Regions from separate parts of the Nonomuraea ferruginea genome, predicted to be linked through region 3. Evidence: riboswitches for the same ligand, from Rfam matches in the RefSeq annotation. Region 3 holds a riboswitch; each other region holds the start of a gene.
What was found. Region 3 has a riboswitch for cyclic di-AMP ahead of ABD999_RS21985 (hypothetical protein). Riboswitches for the same ligand answer to the same signal wherever they lie in the genome.

Region 1 (5,033 bases), on a different contig from region 3:
TCGGTGAGCACCCGCACCGGCCGGCCCACCGGCGCCTCCTGGACCCTCACCGCGCCCGGCCACACCGCCGCCGGCCTGGAGGCGGCCGTCACCTGGAGCGACGGTGTCCAGGAGCCCGTGACCCCGGCCACCACCAGGGAGGGAAGCATCCCCGGCATGCGGATCAACGCCGCCTTCACCGTGACCTCGGCCAGGACCTTCAGCCGGCCCGGCACCTACACCGGCACGCTGACGGTCCGCACGCCGGGCGGCGCGCCCGTCACCGGGGACCTGACGGTCACCGTCACGGGGTGAGCTCACCCTTCAGGCACAGCAGGAGACCGTGCGTCAGGGTGGTGGACGTGAAGCCGGACCCGGCGAGCGCGGCCTCGACCTTGACCGCGATCTCCTGAGCCTTGGCGGCGCCCGGCGGCTCGTAGAACAGGTGGAGCGAGCCGCCGGGCGCGAGCGCCCGCTTGACCGCCGCCAGCTCGGCGGCGGGGGAGCGGGTCCAGAAGACGTTCACGTTGACGGCGAACACCTTGTCGTACGGGCCGCCGGGCAGCCCGCCGCCGTCGAGCTCGGCCTGCTCGATCACCGCGGCGCCCGCCTCGACGTGGCGGGCGTTGCGCTCGCGTGCGGCCTTTACCGCCGTCGCCGACCGGTCGATCGCGGTGACGGAGGCGGAGCGCTCGCAGAGCAGTCCGACGGCGACGCCGCGGCCGCAGCCGATCTCCAGAACCCGCTCGCCCGGCCGCGTCTCCAGGGTCTCGACGGCCCACAGCAGCCTCTCCGGCACCTTCATGACGGCGAAACTAGCACCGCGCCCGGTGTCCGCCTGCCGGACATTACGTTTATGTCAGCTTTTGTCCTGGCAAGAGTCATACGCCAGCTTGAACCGCGAGACACAGGAGCCGACCGTGCACCATTTCGCGATCGCCACCGTCGCCGAAGAGAGCACCGACTTCCGCCGGGTCCTGTGGACCGGGGAGAAGGTCCAGGTCGTCACCATGACCATCCCGCCGGGTGGTGAGATCGGCGAGGAGGTGCACGAGGACACCGACCAGATCCTCACCTTCGTCTCCGGGACCGGAGAGGCCCGTGTCGGCGGTGAGGTCCGTCCGGTGAAGGCGGGCGACCTGGTCGCCGTCCCGGCGGGCACCCCGCACAACTTCGTCAACACCGGCGCCGCGCCGCTCGTGCTCCACACGGCGTACGGGCCGCCCGAGCACGCCGACGGCACCGTGCACAAGACCAAGGAGGAGGCCGACCTGGCCGAGTCAGGCGAGGGCTCGCGCTAGAAGGACAGGCCGGTCGGGAAGCGGCAGTCGCCGGAGCGGCAGTCGGCGAGGCTCCGGGCGGCGAGGTCGCGGGCCCGGGCCAGCTCGGCGATCCTCGCGTCGATGCGCTCCACCACCGCTTCCAGCCGCCACCGCTCGCTCGCGCAGGTCGCGCCGCCCGCGTCGTGGGAGCGCAGGGCGCCGGCCACCTCGTCCAGCGTGAAACCCAGCTCCTGCAGGGCCTTGGCGGCGCGGATCCTGGACACCGCCGACGCGTCGAACACCCGGTAGCCCGACGGCCTGCGCCCCGCCGCCGGCAGCACGCCGCGGCGCTCGTAGAAGCGGACCGTGTCCACGCTGACCCCGGCCTCGCGGGCCACCTCGCCGATCTTCACACCGCTCTCCTCTTGACCCTGGACCTAGGTCCAGACTCTACGCTCCGGAAGTGACGGAAGGAGAGCACATCATGGACACCCCACCGATCGTCTGCGACATGACCACCGCCCGCGACACCCCCGAGGAACGGCTGGCCGAGTACCGGCGGCTGTTCGGCGAGGCGCTCACCGGACGCGAGCGGACCGCCGGGGGCATCCGGTTCCGGTTCCGTGCCGGTGACGGGGTCGAGGAGTGGGTACGGGATCTCGCCGCGCGGGAGAAGGCGTGCTGCGCGTTCTTCACCTTCGAGGTCACGGCGCCGGGTGACGAGGTGATCTGGGACGCGGCCGCGCCCGATGACGCGGGGCCGATCCTGGAGGAGTTCTACCTGCTGCCGGAGACGGCGGTGGGTCCGGCCGAGCTGCTGCGGCGCATGGAGGAGCGTGGGCTCAGGATCCACCAGGGCTGAGACGACTGTGACGCCTCCCTCAACGGGAGGCGTCACAGAGCGGGTCAGGCCGGACGGCCCAGGCTGCGGAGCTGGTCGGGGGTCAGGGCGGAGACGTTGTGGTCGATGGGCTTGTCGGAGTACTGGTGGATGGTCCACGACTTCCAGTCCGCCGGCGGGGTGATCTCGCCCTTGGGCTTGCTGTAGTGGGCCACCCAGAGCGGGTACTCCGACAGTCCCGCGCCGTAGGTGTCGGCGAAGTGCCAGCCGCTGTAGAACAGCGGCGTGACGCCGGTCTTGGCCTTGACGTGCGACAGCCAGGCCTTGGCCCAGGCGTTCACCTCGGAGACGGACCTGCCGTTGGTCGTCTCCAGGTCCAGCACCAGCAGGTCGCCGGGCTTGGCGGGCTGGGAGTTCACCACGGAGAGGAAGTGCTCGGCCTCGGCGATCGGGTTGTTGCGCGGGTGCGCGTAGTGGTACGCGCCGCGCACGATGCCCTTCTTGTCCAGCTCCTGCCAGTGCCGGGCGAAGGTCTTGTCGGTGAAGCCGGTGCCCTCGGTGGCCTTGATGATGCCGAACTCGGCCGGGCTGGCCTCCCAGTCGTGGTCGGGCTGGTAGTTCGACACGTCCTGGCCGTACGTGAGCTGGGCCGCCTGCTGCTGGGCGATGGCCGGGTTCGGCTCGACGGGGGCGGCGGCGCCGCCGGTGGCGGCGATGGCGGTGCCGGTCACGCTGGCGACGGCGGTGGTCCCCGCCAGCAGCGCGCCGGCGAAGGCGTACTTGAGACGGTTGCTGGGACGGTACTTCAGCGCAGCGGCAAGCCGAGGCTTGGGCATGAGGAAATGACTCCTTGCTTCCATGCCGCCTACCGGGTTAGCTGACGGGTTCGGAGTTGGAAGTCCCCTACGGACGCTGGCGTCCGATTCACCCCAGGAAGTGGGTCCCCGGCTCCGCGAGACGCGGATTCGGCGGCCGTGCGCTGCCCTGGCGTGAGGGGGACACCGTCAGGACAGCGCACGGTCCGGTCAATCGATGCGGCAACAGAGTTGAGGTATCACCGCGAATACGCAAAAGGTATATATGCAGACAAAAATATTGCAAGTATGACATATCCGGTTTGGCGGTTCGGACCCGGGGTAGCACCCCCGAAACCCCTTGTACGTAAGGGAATCCGGCCTCCGGGTAAAATCTCCCGCCGGTGCCGTCACGGCGCCGCGAAAGTGCCCTGCCTGCGCACCGTGTGCCAGCGCAGCCGCACCCCGAGCAGCGCGGTCGCCACCGACTGGAACACCACCAGATACATCAGCTGCCGGTACACCAACTGCTGCAGCGGCAGCACCCACAGCGCCGACACCCGCTCCCGGTCCAGCCGCAGCGCGTACCAGCCCGCCGCCGCCTGCACCACCACGAACCCGGCCCACACCGCCACCGCCGGCAGCGGGTCGCCGACCGCCGTGTGGTAGACGGCCATCAGGTCCACCACCGGCGCCAGCAGCGGCAGCAGCACGTGGAACAGCGCCAGGTAACCCAGGCAGCGGCGGCCGAACGGACCCGGCTCGGCCAGCGCGCGGCGGTGCTTCCACATCGCCTGCATCGTGCCGTAGCACCAGCGGTAGCGCTGCCGCCACAGCTGCCCCAGGGTCGCGGGCGCCTCCGTCCACGCCAGCGCCCGCTCCTCGTACACCACCCGCCAGCCCGCCCGGCACAGCGCCATCGTCAGGTCGGTGTCCTCGGCCAGCGTGTCGGTGCTCACCCCGCCGAGCCCGACCAGCGCGCCGCGCCGGAACGCGCCGATCGCCCCCGGCACCGTCGGCATGCAGTCGAGCAGCTCGAACGCGCGCCGGTCCAGGTTGAAGCCGATCACGTACTCGACGTGCTGCCAGCGGCCGATGAGCCCGCGCCGGTTGCCGACCTTGGTGTTGCCGCTCACCGCGCCCACGCGGGGGTCGGCGAGCCGGCGCACGAGATGCCCGATCGTGTCCGGCTCGAACACCGTGTCACCGTCGACCATGACGAGGAACTCGTGGCGCGCGTGCCGGATGCCGGTGTTCAGTGCGGCGGCCTTGCCGGCGTTGTCCTGCCTGATCACCCGTACTCCCGGCAGCCGCGGCCCGGCGGCGGCCTCGGCGGTGCGGTCCGTGGAACCGTCGTCCACCACCAGCACCTCCACCGGCCCGGGGTACGCGGTCGCGACGAGCGAGCGCACGGTCGCGGCGATCCCCGCCTCTTCGTTGTACGCGGGCACGATCACGCTCACCCCCGGCGGCCGTTCCCAGGTCAGGGCCGGTCCCGGACCCCGGGAGCGCCGGGCGTGCACCCGGGCCAGCACCACCAGGAGCAGCAGCCGGGCCAGCGTCAGCACGCCGGTGGCGAACAGCACCCACCACAGCGCGTCCGTGAACGCGTTCGCCGCGCGCTGCGCCAGGCCGAGCGCGGCGCCGGCGATCCGCTCCGGCTGCGCGGCCGGCCGGTGCGCCGACGGCATGCCGAGCGCGGAGGTCAGCGTCTCGGCGCGGTAGCCGGCCCGGTCCAGCCGGTCGAGCAGGCGGCAGACGGCCTCGACTGTCTGGGCGCGGTCGCCGCCGGAGTCGTGCATCATCACCACCGCCCCGCGCCCGCCCCGCGGGAACGCGGCCCTGGCGATGCCGGCCGCGCCCGGCCTGCTCCAGTCCTCGGTGTCGAGGTCGGCCAGCGCGATCAGGTAGCCCTCGCGGCCGAGCATCGCCAGGGTGTCCCACTGCTCGCCGGTGATGGCGTCAGGGGTCGAGGAGTACGGAGGGCGGGCCAGCATCGTGTGCAGCCCCGTCGCCCCGGCCAGCGCCTTCTGGGTGAGGTTCAGCTCCAGCTCGGCCCGCCAGGCGGGGACGGCGGACAGGTCGGGATGGGTGTAGGTGTGGTTGCCGATCTCGTGTCCCTCGGCGACGATCCGGCGGGTCAGCTCCGGATGGGCG
Region 2 (5,033 bases), on a different contig from region 3:
GGTGCACGTGTCCGGGACTACCGGCTTCGACTACGCCACCATGACGATCTCCGGCGACGTGGTGGAGCAGGCCGAGCAGTGCCTGCGCAACATCGGGTCGGCGCTCGCCGAGGCGGGGTGCGGCTTCGGCGACGTGGTCAGGGTGCGCTACCTGCTGCCCGACCGCGCCGACTTCGAGCCCTGCTGGCCCGCGCTGCGCCGCTGTTTCGGCGAGGTCCGCCCGGCCGCGACGATGCTGGTCTGCGGACTCGCGGACCCGCGCATGAAGATCGAGATCGAGGTGTACGCGCGCCGCCCGTCCTGAACGGCGGCGCCTGATCCGGCGCCGGCGGGGAACGGTCCGGGTCATGGAAGTGCTGAGCAGCCGCGTACTGCTGCGCCCCGGTGACCTGGAGCGCAGCCGCCGTTTCTACGCCGATACGCTCGGCCTGGCCGTCTACCGGGAGTTCGGCCCGCCGGACCATCCCGGCGTGGTCTTCTTCCTCGGGCAGGGGTTCCTCGAACTGTCGGGGCACTCCGGCGGACCGGCGGGCGAGCGCATGATGCTGTGGTTGCAGGTCCGCGACGTGGGCCGGGAGGAGGAGCGGCTGCGGCGGGCGGGCGTCACCGTGCTGCGCGAGGCCAGGCGGGAGCCGTGGGGGCTGGTCGAGCTCTGGATCGCCGACCCCGACGGGCACCGGATCGTGCTGGTGGAGGTGCCGCCCGAGCATCCGCTGCGGCGCGATCCGCGCTGAGACGCGGTCTCTCGGGGGCGCCCGTAGCATTGATACGGTTCAAGCGCCGCCGCACTTCATGACCGAGGAACGATGCCGAGCATCAAAGACGTCGCCCGACTCGCCGGGGTTTCCGTCGGCACCGTGAGCAACGTGCTCAACCGGCCCGAGATGGTGGCCAGGGAGACCCGCATGCGGGTGGAGGCGGCGGTGGCCCAGCTCGGCTACGTCCGCAACGGCTCCGCCCGCCAGCTGCGGGCCGGGCGCAGCACGACGATCGCCGTGGTCGCGCTCGACCTGACCAACCCGTTCTTCATCGACGTGCTGAACGGCGTCGAGACCGCCGCGCAGGACGTCGACGTCAACGTGATGGTGGTCAACAGCAGCAAGGACGCCGCCCGGGAGGCGCGGCTGCTGCGCATGTTCGAGGAGGAGCGCCCGCTGGGCGTGCTGATCACCCCGGTCAACGCCTCGGGCCAGCGGGAGCGGCTGGGCGGGCTGATCTCCCGGGGCATCCCTGTGGTGACGTTCGACAGCTCGTCGCGCCACTCCTACGGGTGCGCCGTCTCGGTGGACGACGTGCTCGGCGGCCGGCTCGCCGGTCGGCACCTGCTCGACCGGGGTCACCGGCGGATCGCCTTCGCCGGCGGGCCGTTCCCCGTCCGCCAGGTGGAGGACCGCCACCACGGCCTGGCCGGCGTGCTGGGCCCGGACAGCGAGCTGACCGTGATCCCACTGCCGGACCTCACCGTCGCCACCGGCCGCCAGGCCGGCAAGGAGCTCGCCGGCCTGCCCCGCGAGGAGCGGCCCACCGCCGTGTTCTGCGCGAACGACCTGGTGGCGATGGGCGTGCTGCAGGAGCTCACCCAGCGCGGCCTGCGGGTCCCCGCCGACGTGGCGATTCTCGGGTACGACGACATCGACTTCGCCGCGGCGGCGGCCGTGCCGCTGTCGTCGATCCGCCAGCCGCGCGAGCAGCTGGGCCGCACCGCGGCGCTGATGCTGCTGGAGGAGGCCGACAGCCCCGGCGGCCACGAGCATCGTCACGTGGTCTTCCAGCCTGACCTGGTGGAGCGGGTCTCGACGGCGCACCCGTGAATCCCGGGCCGAGCTGTCACGTCAGAAGGCATGGGGGCCGAAGCGGCCCCAGGCCACGAACGCGGCCAGGACGAGCAGCACCACGTTGACGGCGATCGCCGGATGCTCCCCGCGCCGGCCGTGCGTGACCGCGGCGCCGATCATGACGATGACCAGCCCGGCCGCCGCCAGCGGGGTGAGGATCGGGACGACGCCGAACGTCGCCGGCAGGATCAGCCCGAGCGCGGCCAGCACCTCCAGCCCGCCGATGGCCTTGACCGCGCCGGCGGAGAAGTCCTCCGTCCAGGCCAGGCCGGCGGCCGCGAGCCTCTCCTTGGGCTGCGCCAGCTTCATCAGCCCGGCCACACCGAACACGGCGGCCAGCAGGCCCGCGACGATCCACAGTGCGAGGTTCATGGGGGTCCCGTTCTCACGCGGCTTGAAATGTTCAACAGGACCCTAGAGGGTGCGGCGGTCCGTCCGTGCGAGCGGCCCTGGCCGGGCCGCTCGCACGGAGACCGCTATCGCTGTGCGGCCGCGGCGCCGGCCCAGCCGAGCAGGGCCTCGGCGGTCTGGAAGCGGCGGCTGGAGCTGGTCTCACCGAGGAGGACGCCGACGAGCCGGCTGCCGCCCCGATCGGCGGCGAAGGCGAGCGTGTAACCGGCGGCGCGGGTGTAGCCGGTCTTGACGCCGAGCGCGCCGGAGGTGCCGAGCAGGCGGTTGGTGTTGCGCCATGAGTACGAACGGCGCTCGGAGGTCGCGGGGACGGTGTGGTACTGGGTGGAGGTGACCTTCTCCAGGGTCGGGTTCTCCAGCACCTTCTGGGCCAGGCGGACCTGGTCGCGGGCGGTGGAGTGGCCGCCGCCGCCGTAGGGCATGCCGTCCGCGTTGACGTACAGCGTGTCGTTCATGCCGAGCTGCCGGGCGGTGGCGTTCATCGCGGCCACGAACCCCTCGACGCCCGGCCCGTACGTGCGCGCGAGCGCGTGCGCGGCGTCGGCGCCGGAGGGCAGCATGAGCGCGTGCAGCATGTCCTCGACGGTCAGCGTGTCGCCGGCGCGCAGGTGGGCGACCGCGGCGCCGCCCCTGGCGGCGTAGCCGACGTCGGCGGTGGTGACCTCGACCTTGTCGGTGGGCTCGGCCCGCTGGAGCACCACGTACGCGGTCATCATCTTGGTGAGGCTGGCGACCGGCCTGCGCAGGTCGGCCTCCTTGCTGAAGTGGACCTGGCCGGTGGTGGCGTCGACCAGGTGGGCGGCCGTGGCCAGGACGGCGGGGGCGGCTTCGGCCTGCGCGGCGTCGACGGGGGTGGCGACCGGCGGGGCGGCGTGGGCGGCGGTGCTGCCGGCGGTCAACGCCGCGGCGGCGACGGCGAGGCTGATCAGCGCTCCGCCGAACCGGTGGGTGACGTTCATCTGGGGGCTTGCTCCTAGCTTCCATGCCGCCTACCGGGTTAGCTGACGGGTTCGGGCGTGGAAGTGCCCTACGGCGCGTGGTGCGCCGATTCACCCCAAGGGGAATGGGTCCCCGGCTCCGCGAACGGATTCGGCGGCCGTGCGCTCCCCGGGGGTGGGGCACGCACGGTCTGGGCAAATGAAGCCTCAACGTAATGCAATCTGACAAACGTCGCAACTCACCACAATTCGGATTTGACCGGCGCTATCGCCGGTCACGCTCCCGGCCGGACGACCATCAGCACGACCACGGCCGCCCAGACCAGGTTGTAGAAGCCGGCGAGCATGGACAGCGCGCGCAGCCGGCTCCCGTCGTCCGGGTCGCGCAGCGCGTCCCGCTGGCGCGGGTAGATCTGGGTGGCCAGCAGGACGGCCGCGACGCCGGTCAGCGCCATCGAGGCGACGATCCAGAGCTCCCCCATCCGGCCCTGCGCGAGGGCCATCACGATGCCGACGGCGGGCACCACCAGACCGAACAGGCTGTAGCCGCGGGTGATGCGGTGCAGGGCGGCGGCCACTGCCGGGCTGCGCTCGCCCTCGCCCGGCGGGCCCGCCACGGGGGCGTAGCGGGGAAACAGGCTCGCGGCCACGGCCGAGCCCCCGACGAACACGATGGCCGCCAGGACGTGCACGGACAGCAGGACGTGATCCCTCACGTTCGATCCTCCAACCTTCAGGGTTACTGAAGCTTAACGGAAGCTTCAGGCACTCTGAAGGTTGTCCCACCTCCCAGCCGGCGGCGGAGGCGCCCTTGACGGTTGTGGTGTTGGCGTTAACACTTGGCACACATCTCTCCACCAGCAAGTGAGCACGACGAAGCAACCAGTTGTGTTAGCGCTAACACAACTGGTCGACCCCACCCCCCAAGGAGTCCTCGTGTTGGCTTCCCTGCCGGGCACGGCGCGCCGGATCCTGACGCTCGCCGTCGTCACGATCGTCCTGTCAGCCCTGTTCACGACCGGCCGCGCCCAGGCGGCGCCCGGCCCGTCCTTCACCAACCCCGTCGTCCCGACGCCCAACAGCGCCGACCCGACGCTGGTCTTCCACAACGGCTTCTACTACTACGTCGCCACGACGTGGAACTCCGACGTGGTCATGCGCCGCTCGGCGACGATCGCCGGGCTGCGCAGCGCGCCCGAGCAGGTCGTCGTACGGACCGGCGGCAACACGATGTGGGCGCCGCACCTGGAGATGGTCGGGAGCCGCTGGTACCTGTACTACTCGGTGGAGCAGGGCAGCCTGCCCCGCCGCACCCATGTCGCCGAGAGCGCCGGGTCCGACCCGATGGGGCCCTACACCGTCCGCGGGGTCGTCAACCTGATGCCCGACAACGGATGGGCGATCGACGCCAGCCTGCTCAAGCTCGACGGCAACCTCTACATGACGTTCTCGGCGTTCGCGTCCGACGGCCTGCAGTCGCTGTTCATCGCGCCGATGTCGAACCCGTGGACGGCGAGCGCGTTCGGCAGGCGGATCTCGGCCCCGACCCTGGACTGGGAGCGTCAGAACGGCGCCGTCAACGAGGGCTCCTTCGCGCTGCAGCGGGGCGGCCGCACCTTCCTGACCTACTCGGCCAGCCACTGCAACGGCCCCAACTACAAGCTCGGCATGCTGGAGTACCGCGGCGGTGACCCGCTGTCGGCCGCGTCCTGGACCAAGTTCCCCAGCCCGATCTTCCAGCGCAACGACGCGAACGGCGTCTACGGCCCCGGCCACCACTCCTTCTTCACCTCGCCCGACGGCACCGAGACCTGGATCGCCTACCACGCCAACTCCTCGTCGAGCCAGG
Region 3 (5,033 bases):
CAGCAGGCAAGAAGTGACCATTCCTGATCGGAGGAAAGCATGGCCAGCATGGACATCTCTCTCAAGGAGATGATGGCGATCGACGGCTCCATCGGCGCCGCCATCGTGGACCACGGCAGCGGCATGGCGCTCGGCGCCCTGGGCGGGTCCAAGGACCTGGACCTCCAGGTCGCGGCGGCCGGCAACACCGAGGTCGTCAAGGCGAAGCTCCGGACGATGGACTCGCTCGGGCTCAACGACGCCATCGAGGACATCCTCATCACGCTCGGCGGCCAGTACCACATCATCCGGCCGATCTCCGGGCGCGGCGGCAAGGGCCTGTTCCTCTACCTGGCCCTGGACCGCGGCCGGGCCAACCTCGCCCTGGCCAGGCACCATCTCAAGGGCATCGAGGAGAAGCTGGAGGTCTGACCCCTCCCCCGAGAACCCGGCGGCACGCGTCCGGGCGCGGCGAGCGCGTGCCGCCGCCGGGGCGCATCTCGCGAGCGGCAGCCTCCCGGCGCTTCGCGAGGTGCGCCCCTTCCACCTGTCCCGGGATCAGCGGGCCGGGCCCGCGTGACCGGCGGTGAGCTTGGTGACGGCCTCGACGAGTTCCGGCCAGAGTGCCCGCGGGAGGTCGTGCCCCATGCCGGGGAAGACCTTGAGCTCGGCGCCCGGGATGGCCGCCGCCGTGGCCTGCCCGCCGGAGAGCGGGACGAGCTGGTCGTCGGCTCCGTGGATGACCAGCGCCGGGACGTTGAGCCGGGTGAGGGCCTCGGTCCTGTCGGGCGACGCCATGATGGCGGCGAGCTGCCGGGCGAACCCCGCCGGGTCGTGGCCGCGGTCGAACGCCTGCCCGGCCAGCCGCTGGACACGCTCGCGGTCGAGCTCGTACCCCGGGGAGCCGATGACCGACCAGGTCGCCAGCGCCTGGGTCATGGCCTCCTCCCGGGTGGTCACCGGCTTGGCGAACAGGACCGACCGGGCGCTCTCGCTCGGCGGGGCGACCGCGCCACCGGGGGTCGACATGATCGAGATGAGGGTGAGCACCCGCTCGGGGTGCCGGATGGCGAGCGACTGGGCGATCATGCCGCCCATCGAGGCGCCCATCACGTGCGCGGCCGGCCAGCCGAGGGCGTCCATCAGCCCGGCGGTGTCCGCGGCCATGTCGTCCAGCAGGTAGGGCGCCGGCTTGCCCGGTGCGGGCGCGCCCGCCTCGTGGAGGTGGGTGGACATCCCGGCGTCGCGGTTGTCGAACCTGACGACATGGTGCCCCTGCTCGGCGAGCTGCTCGCACAGCTCGTCGTCCCAGTGAATGAGCTGGGCGCCCAGCCCCATGATCAGCAGGAGCGGGCGCCCGTCGGGAGAGCCGAAGCTTTCGTACGCGATGTCGATTCCATGAGCCGATGCGGTCGAGGTCACGGCTCTAGAATGACATTCTAATCGTGGTGACGCAAAGGTCAGCGGCGCACGAGCTTGCGGATGCGCTCGCGGCCCAGCACCAGGCCGCCGCCGACGAGGATCACGCCGCCGGCCACGGCGGCACCCGCAACGTTGCTCCGCTCGGTGGCCGCGGCCGCCTCGGCGCCCCCGGCGGCGGGCTGCGGCTCGGCCGGGGCCTTCACGAGGTTCACCGGGTCGGCCTTCACGGGGCTGGTCTTCACGGGCTCGGCCTTGTCGCTGCCGGACTGGCCCGCGACGGCCTTCTCCTCGTCCTTCTTGTCCGCCTTGTCCCCTGCCAGGACCGGCGGGGCGGCCGGGTTGCGGTCCATGCGCTTGTAGGCGCCCTCGGAGAAGGCGACCGGGTGGTTCTTCAGGCCCAGGCCGTCGCCCCACTTGGTGATGACGTACTCGACCTCGATGTGGCCCTTGCCGCCGTTGCCGTCCACCATGAGCGTGCGCGGGTTGAACTTCCCGCCGGTCAGGTCGGCGAAGGTCTTGCCGTCCAGGTCGAGCATGATGCCCTTGCTGGACGGGACGCCCGGGCCGCGGTCGCCGACGAAGAACGGCGCCTTCTTGCCCTTGTAGATGACGTAGCCCTCGGTCAGCAGCGGCCAGCTGGGGCTGGCGGCCATGCCTTTCTGCATGGGCTTGCCGCTGGCCGGCAGGCCGGTGTCACCCGCGCGGCCGGAGCCGTCGTCCCAGAAGTAGGAGGCCGTGGTCTCGCCCTGGAGCAGGACCTTCTCCGTGCCCTTGTCGGTGTCGGCGTGAGCGGCGGCGCCGGAGCCGAGCGCCAGCGTGCCGGCGGCGGCGACGATCGCGGCGATGGAACGCATGCTGAAACGAGCAGACATGAAAAACAGAAGTCCTTTGTGAGGCAACAGCAAAGATGCGCTCGCGGAACGACGTAGCCGGGCATCAAGCCGTACGGACGCTACGGTGGGAGCGCGAAAGGAAGATCAGGAAATGGTGCCGCTCAATCGGCGGCCGATGACATCCCGCGGTAGGGGGGACGGGCGCGGTGATTCATCACAGGAAAACGTCCTCTCCATCTCGCCTACCGGGTTAGCTGACGGGTTCGGACGTGGAGATGCCCTACCGGCCGCATGGGCCGGATTCACCCCAGAAGGTGGGTCCCCGGTTCCCGCGGGGGAGCGGGATTCGGCGCCAGGCAGCCGCCTCTTCCTGGTGAAGAGCCAAGGTCACTGCCTGGTAACGCCGACCAATCTAGCGAGCAAATCGGACAAACGCAAAGGTAAGCCCATGATTCGGGCGAAGATCTACCTAGAAAAAGGGGGTACGGCATGCCGTACCCCCTTTTACACCCAGATTCAGCCGCCGCTCTTGCGCCTGAAGGACCGCTTGCCGGCAGCCGGGCCGTGGGCTCCGTGGATCTTGGAATGGTCGGCGCCCCTACCACTGCCGCCAGATCCCGCCTGCTGGCCGCGCTTGCGCTCCAGTGCCTCACGGAACTTGCGCTTCATCTCGTCCTCGGGAGTCTCGTCGACTTCCGGCTCCGGGGTTTCCGCCATGAGGGCCTCCTGATGTGCGTACAGCCTCCAGCTTCGCACGCAGGCCTTGACAGCGCATAACCGGGATCATCGGCGGGACGCGCGCCGGCGACTTGGTGTTGCCTTGACCCGATCGAGGAAACACCACGGACATGCAGCTCTACCCCCCGGAGCCGCGGCGGTGAGCCCGCTCGCGTTCCTCGGCCGGGATCTCGCGATCGATCTCGGCACGGCCACCACCCAGATCTACGCCCCCGGCCTGGGCGTCGTGCTCAACGAGCCGTCGATGGCGGCGGCCTGCGCGGCCACGGGCCGCACGCTCTTCGGCGCGGACGCGTACGCGGCGTGCTCGCCCTCCAGCGGGGCGGGCATGCGGGCGGTACGGCACGACGACGGGATCGCCCGCTGGCCGGTGCGCGAGGGCGGCGAGCTCGCCGGGCGGCTGGTCAAGCACTTCCTGAGCAAGGTGCACGGGCACCCGTACGCCCGGCCGCGGCTGGTGATGGCGCTGCCCGACGGCGCCCCGCCCATCCTGAGCTCGGCCGTGCGCGACCTGGCCTACGAGGCGGACGCCAGGCGGGTGTACCTCGTGGAGCACGCCGTCGCGGTGGCGCTCGGCGCCGGGCTGCCGGTGACGGAGCCGGCCGGGCGCATGATCGTCGACATCGGCCCTCACCTGACCAGGATCGCGATCCTCGCCTGCGGCGCCGTCGTCGCCGCGGGGACCGTCCACGCCGGCGGCGACGCCGTGAACGCGGCGATCGCCACCCTGGTCGCCCGTGAGCACGGGCTGCTGGTCGGCGAGGCGGAGGCGGAGGCGGCCAAGCTCCGCGCGGGCCCGTCCTGGAAGCCGCTGGACCGGCACGTGATCGTCCGCGGCCTCGACCCGGAGTCGCGGCGCGAGCGGGTGGCGTGGCTGCCCGTCCAGCAGTTGTACGAGGTCACCCGGGCGCCGGCCGACGCCATCGCCCGCGCGGCGGCGACGGCCCTGGAGCGCTGCCCCGCCGAGCTCGCCGCCGACGTCGCCGCGCACGGGGCGGTGCTGACCGGCGGCGGCGCGCTGCTGCGCGGCCTGGCCAGACGCCTGCGCGCCGCCATGGGCGTGCCGGTGCGGCGCGCGGACCGGCCCGTCGAGTCGATGGCACTCGGCCTCGGCCGCTACGCCGACCGCCTGGGCGCCATCGGCCCCCGGCCCCCGCTGTGACAACCCTTACAGCGGGGTCGAACAGGTGCCGTGCGCGATGTAGGCGAGCCCGTCGAAGGCGGCGCCGAGCACGGCCGGGGTGAAGGTCAGCTTGTACGAGAAGCGCCCGGCCGTGGCGCCGTAACCGCGCACGTACTGCTGCTCGCCCAGCCACCGGGTCACCGCCTCGGGCCTGGGCCCGAGGCGCAGGTCGACGACGTGATCGCGGGGGCAGGCGGCAGCCAGCAGGGATTCGGCCACGTCGGGCCTGCCGGCGGCGGGCACCCGGTGGCGCACCGGCGGCCGCCGCACGTCGGGCCTGCCGAACCGGAGCCGCCTGGCCCGGAACTCACCCTGTCCGAACAGCAGGCCGAGCGCGTAGTAACCGGCGCCGTGACGCTGACGCAGATGATCTCCCATGACCGGAGCACCGAGGCGCGCGTAGTGGCCGGCGGCCACGTGACCGTTGTGGGCCCAGACGGCGACCTTCGCCGCCGGGTCCTCCAGCAGCCGGTCGACGTTGTCGGCCATGAACTGGTCGCGGGCCGCCCCGGCGGTGCGCGCCCCGTCGGCGTCGCGCATCGGCCGCGTGACCAGTGTCGCGAACTGCCGCACGGTCCTGGCGTGCGCCTCTCCCGGCCCGCCGGCGCCCACCTCGTCGGCCAGCCCGCGGGCGGCCGCCTCGATCGCCGGGTCGAGCGGCTCCCCCACTCCCAGGCGCGTCTCCCCCAGCACCGCCAGCGGCCCGAGCAGCTCGCCTGCCCGCTCACCCAGGTGATCGCGGAGCCACCGCAGCGACGCTGCGGGGAACTGCGGGTCGATCCCGGCGAAGCGCGCCTTCGGCTCGGCGGTGCGGTTGTGCTCGCGCATCCACTCCACCACGGCCAGCATCTCCCGCGTCCGCCACGTCCAGAACCCGA
Region 4 (5,033 bases), on a different contig from region 3:
GCGCTTACCCGGAAAAGGATGCCCGTTACGGACAGGTACCCGGCAGCCGTACCCTTGTCTGAAAGAGCATGTCATGAAGGGACAGTGGGATGAGCTCAGCGGGTGAAGGCCTGTCTCGCCCGCTTCCCGAGCAGGTGCGACTCAACGTCGTCGACCTGGCCGCCCAGGTTCTCGGCTCGATGCCCGCCGCCGCCGTCCCGCCGCCGCTGCGCGGCATCGCCAAGTTCGATCCGCGCAAGCGTGCCCGCCTGGGCGGCGCGCCCATCGCCGCCCAGCTGGAGAACGACAAGGACTTCCGCGTGGCCGTCGCGGAGCACGTGACCGCCGGGTGGCCGGAGCTCGTCTCGTCGCTGGCCGAGGGCAACGTCCCGCCCGCCGCCGATCCCGTGCTCGTCGCCGCGGCCGCCTACCTCACCCGCCCGCCGGGGTGGGAGGAGATGATCGAGGCCGCCAGGACCGACCTGGAGAGGAACGCCGCCGCCGCCGAGGGCGCGGAGCGCGAGGAGGTCGTGTCCCGGCTGCGCGAGCAGCTCGCCGCGCAGAAGTCGGCGGCCAAGGAGGAGGTCGACCGGCTGCGCGAGCAGCTCAAGGCCGCCCGGGGGGAGAACTCCGACCTGCGCCGCAAGCTCCACGACGCCCGTGAGCGGGCGAAGGCGGCCGTGCAGCGGGCCGAGGCGATGGAACAGACCGCCCAGGACGCCAGGGCCGCGGCCACGGCCGCCGGCAGCGCCGGCGAGACCGAGCTGCGCCGGCTGCGCGAGCGCCTGGCCGACGTGGAGAAACAGCTCGAAGCCTCGCGCAGGGCCGCCCGCGAGGGGCGCAGCATCGAGGACGCCCGCATCAGGGTGCTGCTCGACGCGCTGCAGGACGCCTCCGCCGGGCTGCGCAGGGAGCTGGCGCTGCCCACCACCATCTCCAGGCCCGCCGACTCGGTGGCCGCCGTCGCCGGGGAGACGCCGGGCGTGCGGGGGGTGCCGGCCCGCGCGCTGGCCGACGACGATCCGCAGCTGCTCGACCAGCTCCTCGCCCTGCCGCAGGTCCATCTGATCATAGACGGCTACAACGTGACCAAGACCGGTTACGGCACTCTCACGCTGGCCGACCAGCGCAACCGGCTGATGACCGGGCTCGGCGGCCTGGTCGCGCAGACCAGGGTCGAGGTGACCGTGGTGTTCGACGGCGCGGAGCTGAACGCGCCGGTGCAGGTCGTCGCGCCGCGCGGGGTGCGGGTGCTGTTCAGCGCGCCGGGGGAGATCGCCGACGACCTGATCCGCCAGCTGGTACGCGCCGAGCCGCCGGGCCGCGCCATGGCCGTGGTCTCCTCCGACCGCGAGGTGGCCGAATCCGTCCGGCGCATGGGAGCCAGACCCGTTCCGTCTGCTTTGCTGCTGCGCAGGCTCGGCCGCGCCTAGATTACAAATCAGTGTTTGGGTGAGACCTCACCTTCCACTTCTGTACTATTTCGCCCCAGATGTATTCCCCCTGGGAGGCGAGCTGTGAGGTTGGGCCGGGCGCCACTGGCCGCGGGTCTCGTGATCGGGCTGATCACTCTCCCCACGGGAGGAGTGGCCGCCGACCCGCAACCGACGATCAGTCAGGCCAAGGCCAAGCTCGAGAAGCTCAACGACAAGGCCGACAAGGTCGTCGATCGCTACAACACGGCGACGGAGAACTACAAGGCCGCCAAGAAGCGCTACGACAAGCTCAACGCCGGCTACAAGCGCAAGCTCGCCACCGTCGCCGAGCTGCGCCAGCAGGTCGTCACGATGGCCGTCGACGGCTACAAGATGGGCCGCGACCTGACCTCGATGCCGACCATGGTGACCGCCGAGAACCCGGGTGACCTGCTCTACCAGATGGCGCTGACGGAGCGGCTGACCGCCGATCGCGCCGGCAGGCTGGCCGCCTTCGACCGGGAGAACCGCGGGCTCAAGATCGAGCGTGACAAGGCCCAGGGGGCTCTGGGCGAGGCCGACGAGGAGCGCGACAAGATCAAGAAGGAGCGCTCCGAGATCGAGAAGCTGATCGCCCAGCAGAAGAAGCTGCTCGACCGCCTCGGGGCCTACCGCGTCGGCGACCCGAACAGCACCGGCGTCAAGTACACCGGCCCCGCCTCGGGGAGCGCGGCGGCGGTGCTCAACTTCGCCTACGCGCAGATCGGCAAGCCCTACCAGTTCGGCGGCACCGGCCCCGGCGGCTGGGACTGCTCCGGCCTGACGCAGGCCTCGTGGCGCGCGGCCGGCGTCTCCCTGCCGCGTACGACGTGGCAGCAGTGGGCCTGGGGCGCGAGCCGGAGGGTGTCGCTGGACGCCCTGGAGCCCGGTGACCTCATCTTCAGCGAGGGGCTGGGCCACGTGAGCATCTATGCGGGAAACGGCAAGATCGTGCACGCGCCGCAGACCGGTGACGTGGTCAAGGTCGTCCCGCTCTCCGCGTACGGGCGCCGGCTCGTCGGCGCGGTACGCCCGTGAGCCGCTGAAACGTCTGTGACTGATGTGACAGAAGGGCTCTGACACATCGTCAGGGCGGCAAGTGTGAGTATGGTCACATCTGGGTAACGGGACTGGCTTGCCAGCAGGGATCCGCGGGTCTGACAGCGGGCTTGTCAGATCGTCATGTGCTTACCGTGCCTTTGCCAGCCCATGACTTCAGGCGTAGGTTCTGGCGTCGCGGCGGACACTCCATGCCCGCCGCCGGCCATCGCCGCCGCGCCGCCGGCGCCGCGACGTGGACGAACAAGAATCCGCCGGTCACCGCCGCATCTCCGGGAACCTTCACCCGGGTGGTGGCCTGCCGAATCCGTGCAGCCAGGAGGCACGGAGCCGGGGAACCATAGATCCCGTCATTTCAGGGCGGGATCAGGGGTGAATCGGCGCGGCGACGCGCCGTAGGGCGACTTCCAGGCCCGAATCCGTCAGCTAACCCGGTAGGCGTTCGTGGAAGACTCAAGGAGCAATCCTGTCTACCTCCCCTAAGAACCCCCGTCTGTCTCGCCTTGCCGTCAGCGGCGTGGCGCTCAGCATGACCGTGACGGCCGGAGGGCTGGCCCTCCATGTCCCGGCGGCGCAGGCGGACACGGTGATCGCCCCGGCCGGAGCTTCGGTGACGACGGTCGAGGCCGTCAAGACCACTGCTTCCAAGAAGGCGACTTCGAAGAAGGTCATGTCCAAGAAGCAGGCGAAGGCGGCCCGGCAGAAGGTGAAGGCCCACAAGGCCGTCGCGGTGGCCAAGAAGCAGATCGGTGACCCGTACCGCTACGGAGCCACCGGGCCGCACGCCTTCGACTGCTCTGGTCTCGTCCAGTTCGCCTGGCGGAAGGCCGGGGTCAAGATCCCGCGCGTGACGAACAGCCAGTTCGCGGGCATCAGGAAGAAGGTCTCCTACAAGAACCTGAAGCCGGGTGACCTGATGTTCTTCCGCGGGCTCGGCCACGTGGGCATGTACATCGGCAAGGGCAAGATGGTGCACTCGCCGAGCTCGGGCAAGACGGTGCGCGTCGAGAAGCTGAACGGATGGCGCAAGTCGTCGTTCGCCGGCGCGGTACGCCCCGGTCTGTGACCGATCGCGAAGGCCCCGCCCCTGACTGGGGGCGGGGCCTTCGTGATGCGTGGGACGGGCGTCCCGCCGCTAGCATCGGACAGCATGTCCGGGATCGTGGGCCGTCGAGCGGTGGTGGCGGGGCTGGTCCTCGCCGTGGCCGCGGCCGGCGGGGCGGCGCCGGAGTCGTGGTCCGCCGGGGTGCCTGATGAGCTGGCCGGGGTGCGGGAGCTGTGGCGGGGCGAGCTGGGCGTCGCGCGCGGCGAGCGGGCGCTGGTCGCCGGGCAGCGGGCCGATCCCGGGCTGCTGGCCGATCTGGCGCGGCGGGCCGACGCGGCGGGGCGACGGGTGTCGGGCGTGCTGGGCCGGCCCGTGCGCCCGCTGGTGCTGGTGCCCGCCTCAGGGGAGCAGGCCGCGCGGCTGGCCGGCGTCGCCGACGTGCGCGGGCTGGCGGCGGTGGCCGACGGGCGGCGGGTGATCGTGGTGCCCGAGGGTTTCGCGCGGCTCAACCCGACCGGCAGGGACGTGGTCCTCGCCCATGAGCTCACGCACGTCGCCGCGGGCACCGACGGGCTGCCCGGCTGGCTGTACGAGGGATTCGCCGACTACGTGGCCTATCGGGACGCGGGGCTGGCGGTCACCGTGGCGGCGGCCGAACTGGCGGCCGAGGTGCGGGCGGGGCGGCTGCCGGACGAGCTGCCCGGGGCCGGTGACTTCGGCTCACGGGGGGACGCGCTGGCGCGGGCGTACCAGGAGGCGTGGCTGGCGTGTCGGTTCCTGGTCGAGAGCGCGGGCGAGGGGACTCTGGTGAGGCTCTACCGTGATGCCCAGAGTGTCGGCACCGACCGGGCACTCGCCGCGCGGGGGCTCACGCTCGGCGGCCTGACCCGGGGGTGGCGCGCGTACGTGCGGGACCAGCTGGGGTGAGAGGACGCGAAGTGGACGACGGCCACGACAGGAACGGCGCCGCGGGCGACCAGGCCGGGACCCGATCCGGCGGGCCGCCACGGCCGGCGTCCGGCGAATCCGCCCACGAGAACGGCCCGCGCCCGGATGACGGGCAGGCGCTCCCGGCGGACGGCCGACCGGGGTCTCAAGACCCCGGGCGGGAGGAGCGGCCGGGCGGTGAACCGGGACCTCAAGACCTCGGGCGGGAGGGGCGGCCGGGACCTCAAGACCCTGCGCACGGTGGGGCGGGTCGGAAGGGGCGGCGGCAGGCTGGGGTGGCCGGGGTCGTGCTGGGGGCCGGGATCCTCGTGGTGGTGGGGCTGACGACGCCGTGGCAGGCGCTGCCGGGGGCGCCGGAGGTGGCCGCCGACCCGGCCGCGGACTTCACCGCCGGGCAGATCGCCCGCGCGCAGGCGTTCGACGCGGCCACTAGCGTGCCCGGTTATCTGTCGCTCGGCCTGACCCTGGTGTTCGCGGGCCTGCTCGTCGCCACCCCGCTGGGCGCCAGAATCCTCGGGGTGCTGCGCGGGCCGTGGTGGGTGCGGGTC

Region 1: linked by a shared signal. The riboswitch ahead of ABD999_RS36485 (glycoside hydrolase family 25 protein) and the one ahead of ABD999_RS21985 (hypothetical protein) in region 3 are both predicted to bind cyclic di-AMP.
Region 2: linked by a shared signal. The riboswitch ahead of ABD999_RS03535 (D-alanyl-D-alanine carboxypeptidase family protein) and the one ahead of ABD999_RS21985 (hypothetical protein) in region 3 are both predicted to bind cyclic di-AMP.
Region 4: linked by a shared signal. The riboswitch ahead of ABD999_RS17055 (C40 family peptidase) and the one ahead of ABD999_RS21985 (hypothetical protein) in region 3 are both predicted to bind cyclic di-AMP.

The regions. Positions count from the first base shown of each region.
Region 1 covers NZ_BAABFD010000024.1:79,337-84,369, reverse strand. Annotated here, with positions in the region: gene ABD999_RS36510 (family 20 glycosylhydrolase) at 1-294, shown strand, start outside; gene ABD999_RS36505 (class I SAM-dependent methyltransferase) at 284-784, opposite strand; gene ABD999_RS36500 (cupin domain-containing protein) at 900-1,280, shown strand; gene ABD999_RS36495 (MerR family transcriptional regulator) at 1,277-1,654, opposite strand; gene ABD999_RS36490 (hypothetical protein) at 1,726-2,103, shown strand; gene ABD999_RS36485 (glycoside hydrolase family 25 protein) at 2,148-2,918, opposite strand; cyclic di-AMP (ydaO/yuaA leader) riboswitch at 2,930-3,063, opposite strand; gene ABD999_RS36480 (bifunctional polysaccharide deacetylase/glycosyltransferase family 2 protein) at 3,287-5,033, opposite strand, start outside.
Region 2 covers NZ_BAABFD010000002.1:50,391-55,423, forward strand. Annotated here, with positions in the region: gene ABD999_RS03515 (RidA family protein) at 1-304, shown strand, start outside; gene ABD999_RS03520 (VOC family protein) at 348-734, shown strand; gene ABD999_RS03525 (LacI family DNA-binding transcriptional regulator) at 807-1,811, shown strand; gene ABD999_RS03530 (DoxX family protein) at 1,833-2,207, opposite strand; gene ABD999_RS03535 (D-alanyl-D-alanine carboxypeptidase family protein) at 2,312-3,205, opposite strand; cyclic di-AMP (ydaO/yuaA leader) riboswitch at 3,218-3,351, opposite strand; gene ABD999_RS03540 (hypothetical protein) at 3,460-3,900, opposite strand; gene ABD999_RS03545 (family 43 glycosylhydrolase) at 4,121-5,033, shown strand, end outside.
Region 3 covers NZ_BAABFD010000011.1:235,504-240,536, reverse strand. Annotated here, with positions in the region: gene ABD999_RS22000 (roadblock/LC7 domain-containing protein) at 1-17, shown strand, start outside; gene ABD999_RS21995 (hypothetical protein) at 40-411, shown strand; gene ABD999_RS21990 (alpha/beta fold hydrolase) at 538-1,401, opposite strand; gene ABD999_RS21985 (hypothetical protein) at 1,440-2,273, opposite strand; cyclic di-AMP (ydaO/yuaA leader) riboswitch at 2,459-2,596, opposite strand; gene ABD999_RS21980 (DUF5302 domain-containing protein) at 2,751-2,951, opposite strand; gene ABD999_RS21975 (rod shape-determining protein) at 3,112-4,134, shown strand; gene ABD999_RS21970 (erythromycin esterase family protein) at 4,141-5,033, opposite strand, start outside.
Region 4 covers NZ_BAABFD010000008.1:129,671-134,703, reverse strand. Annotated here, with positions in the region: gene ABD999_RS17065 (NYN domain-containing protein) at 90-1,412, shown strand; gene ABD999_RS17060 (C40 family peptidase) at 1,497-2,471, shown strand; cyclic di-AMP (ydaO/yuaA leader) riboswitch at 2,782-2,948, shown strand; gene ABD999_RS17055 (C40 family peptidase) at 3,010-3,558, shown strand; gene ABD999_RS17050 (hypothetical protein) at 3,643-4,464, shown strand; gene ABD999_RS17045 (M48 family metallopeptidase) at 4,761-5,033, shown strand, end outside.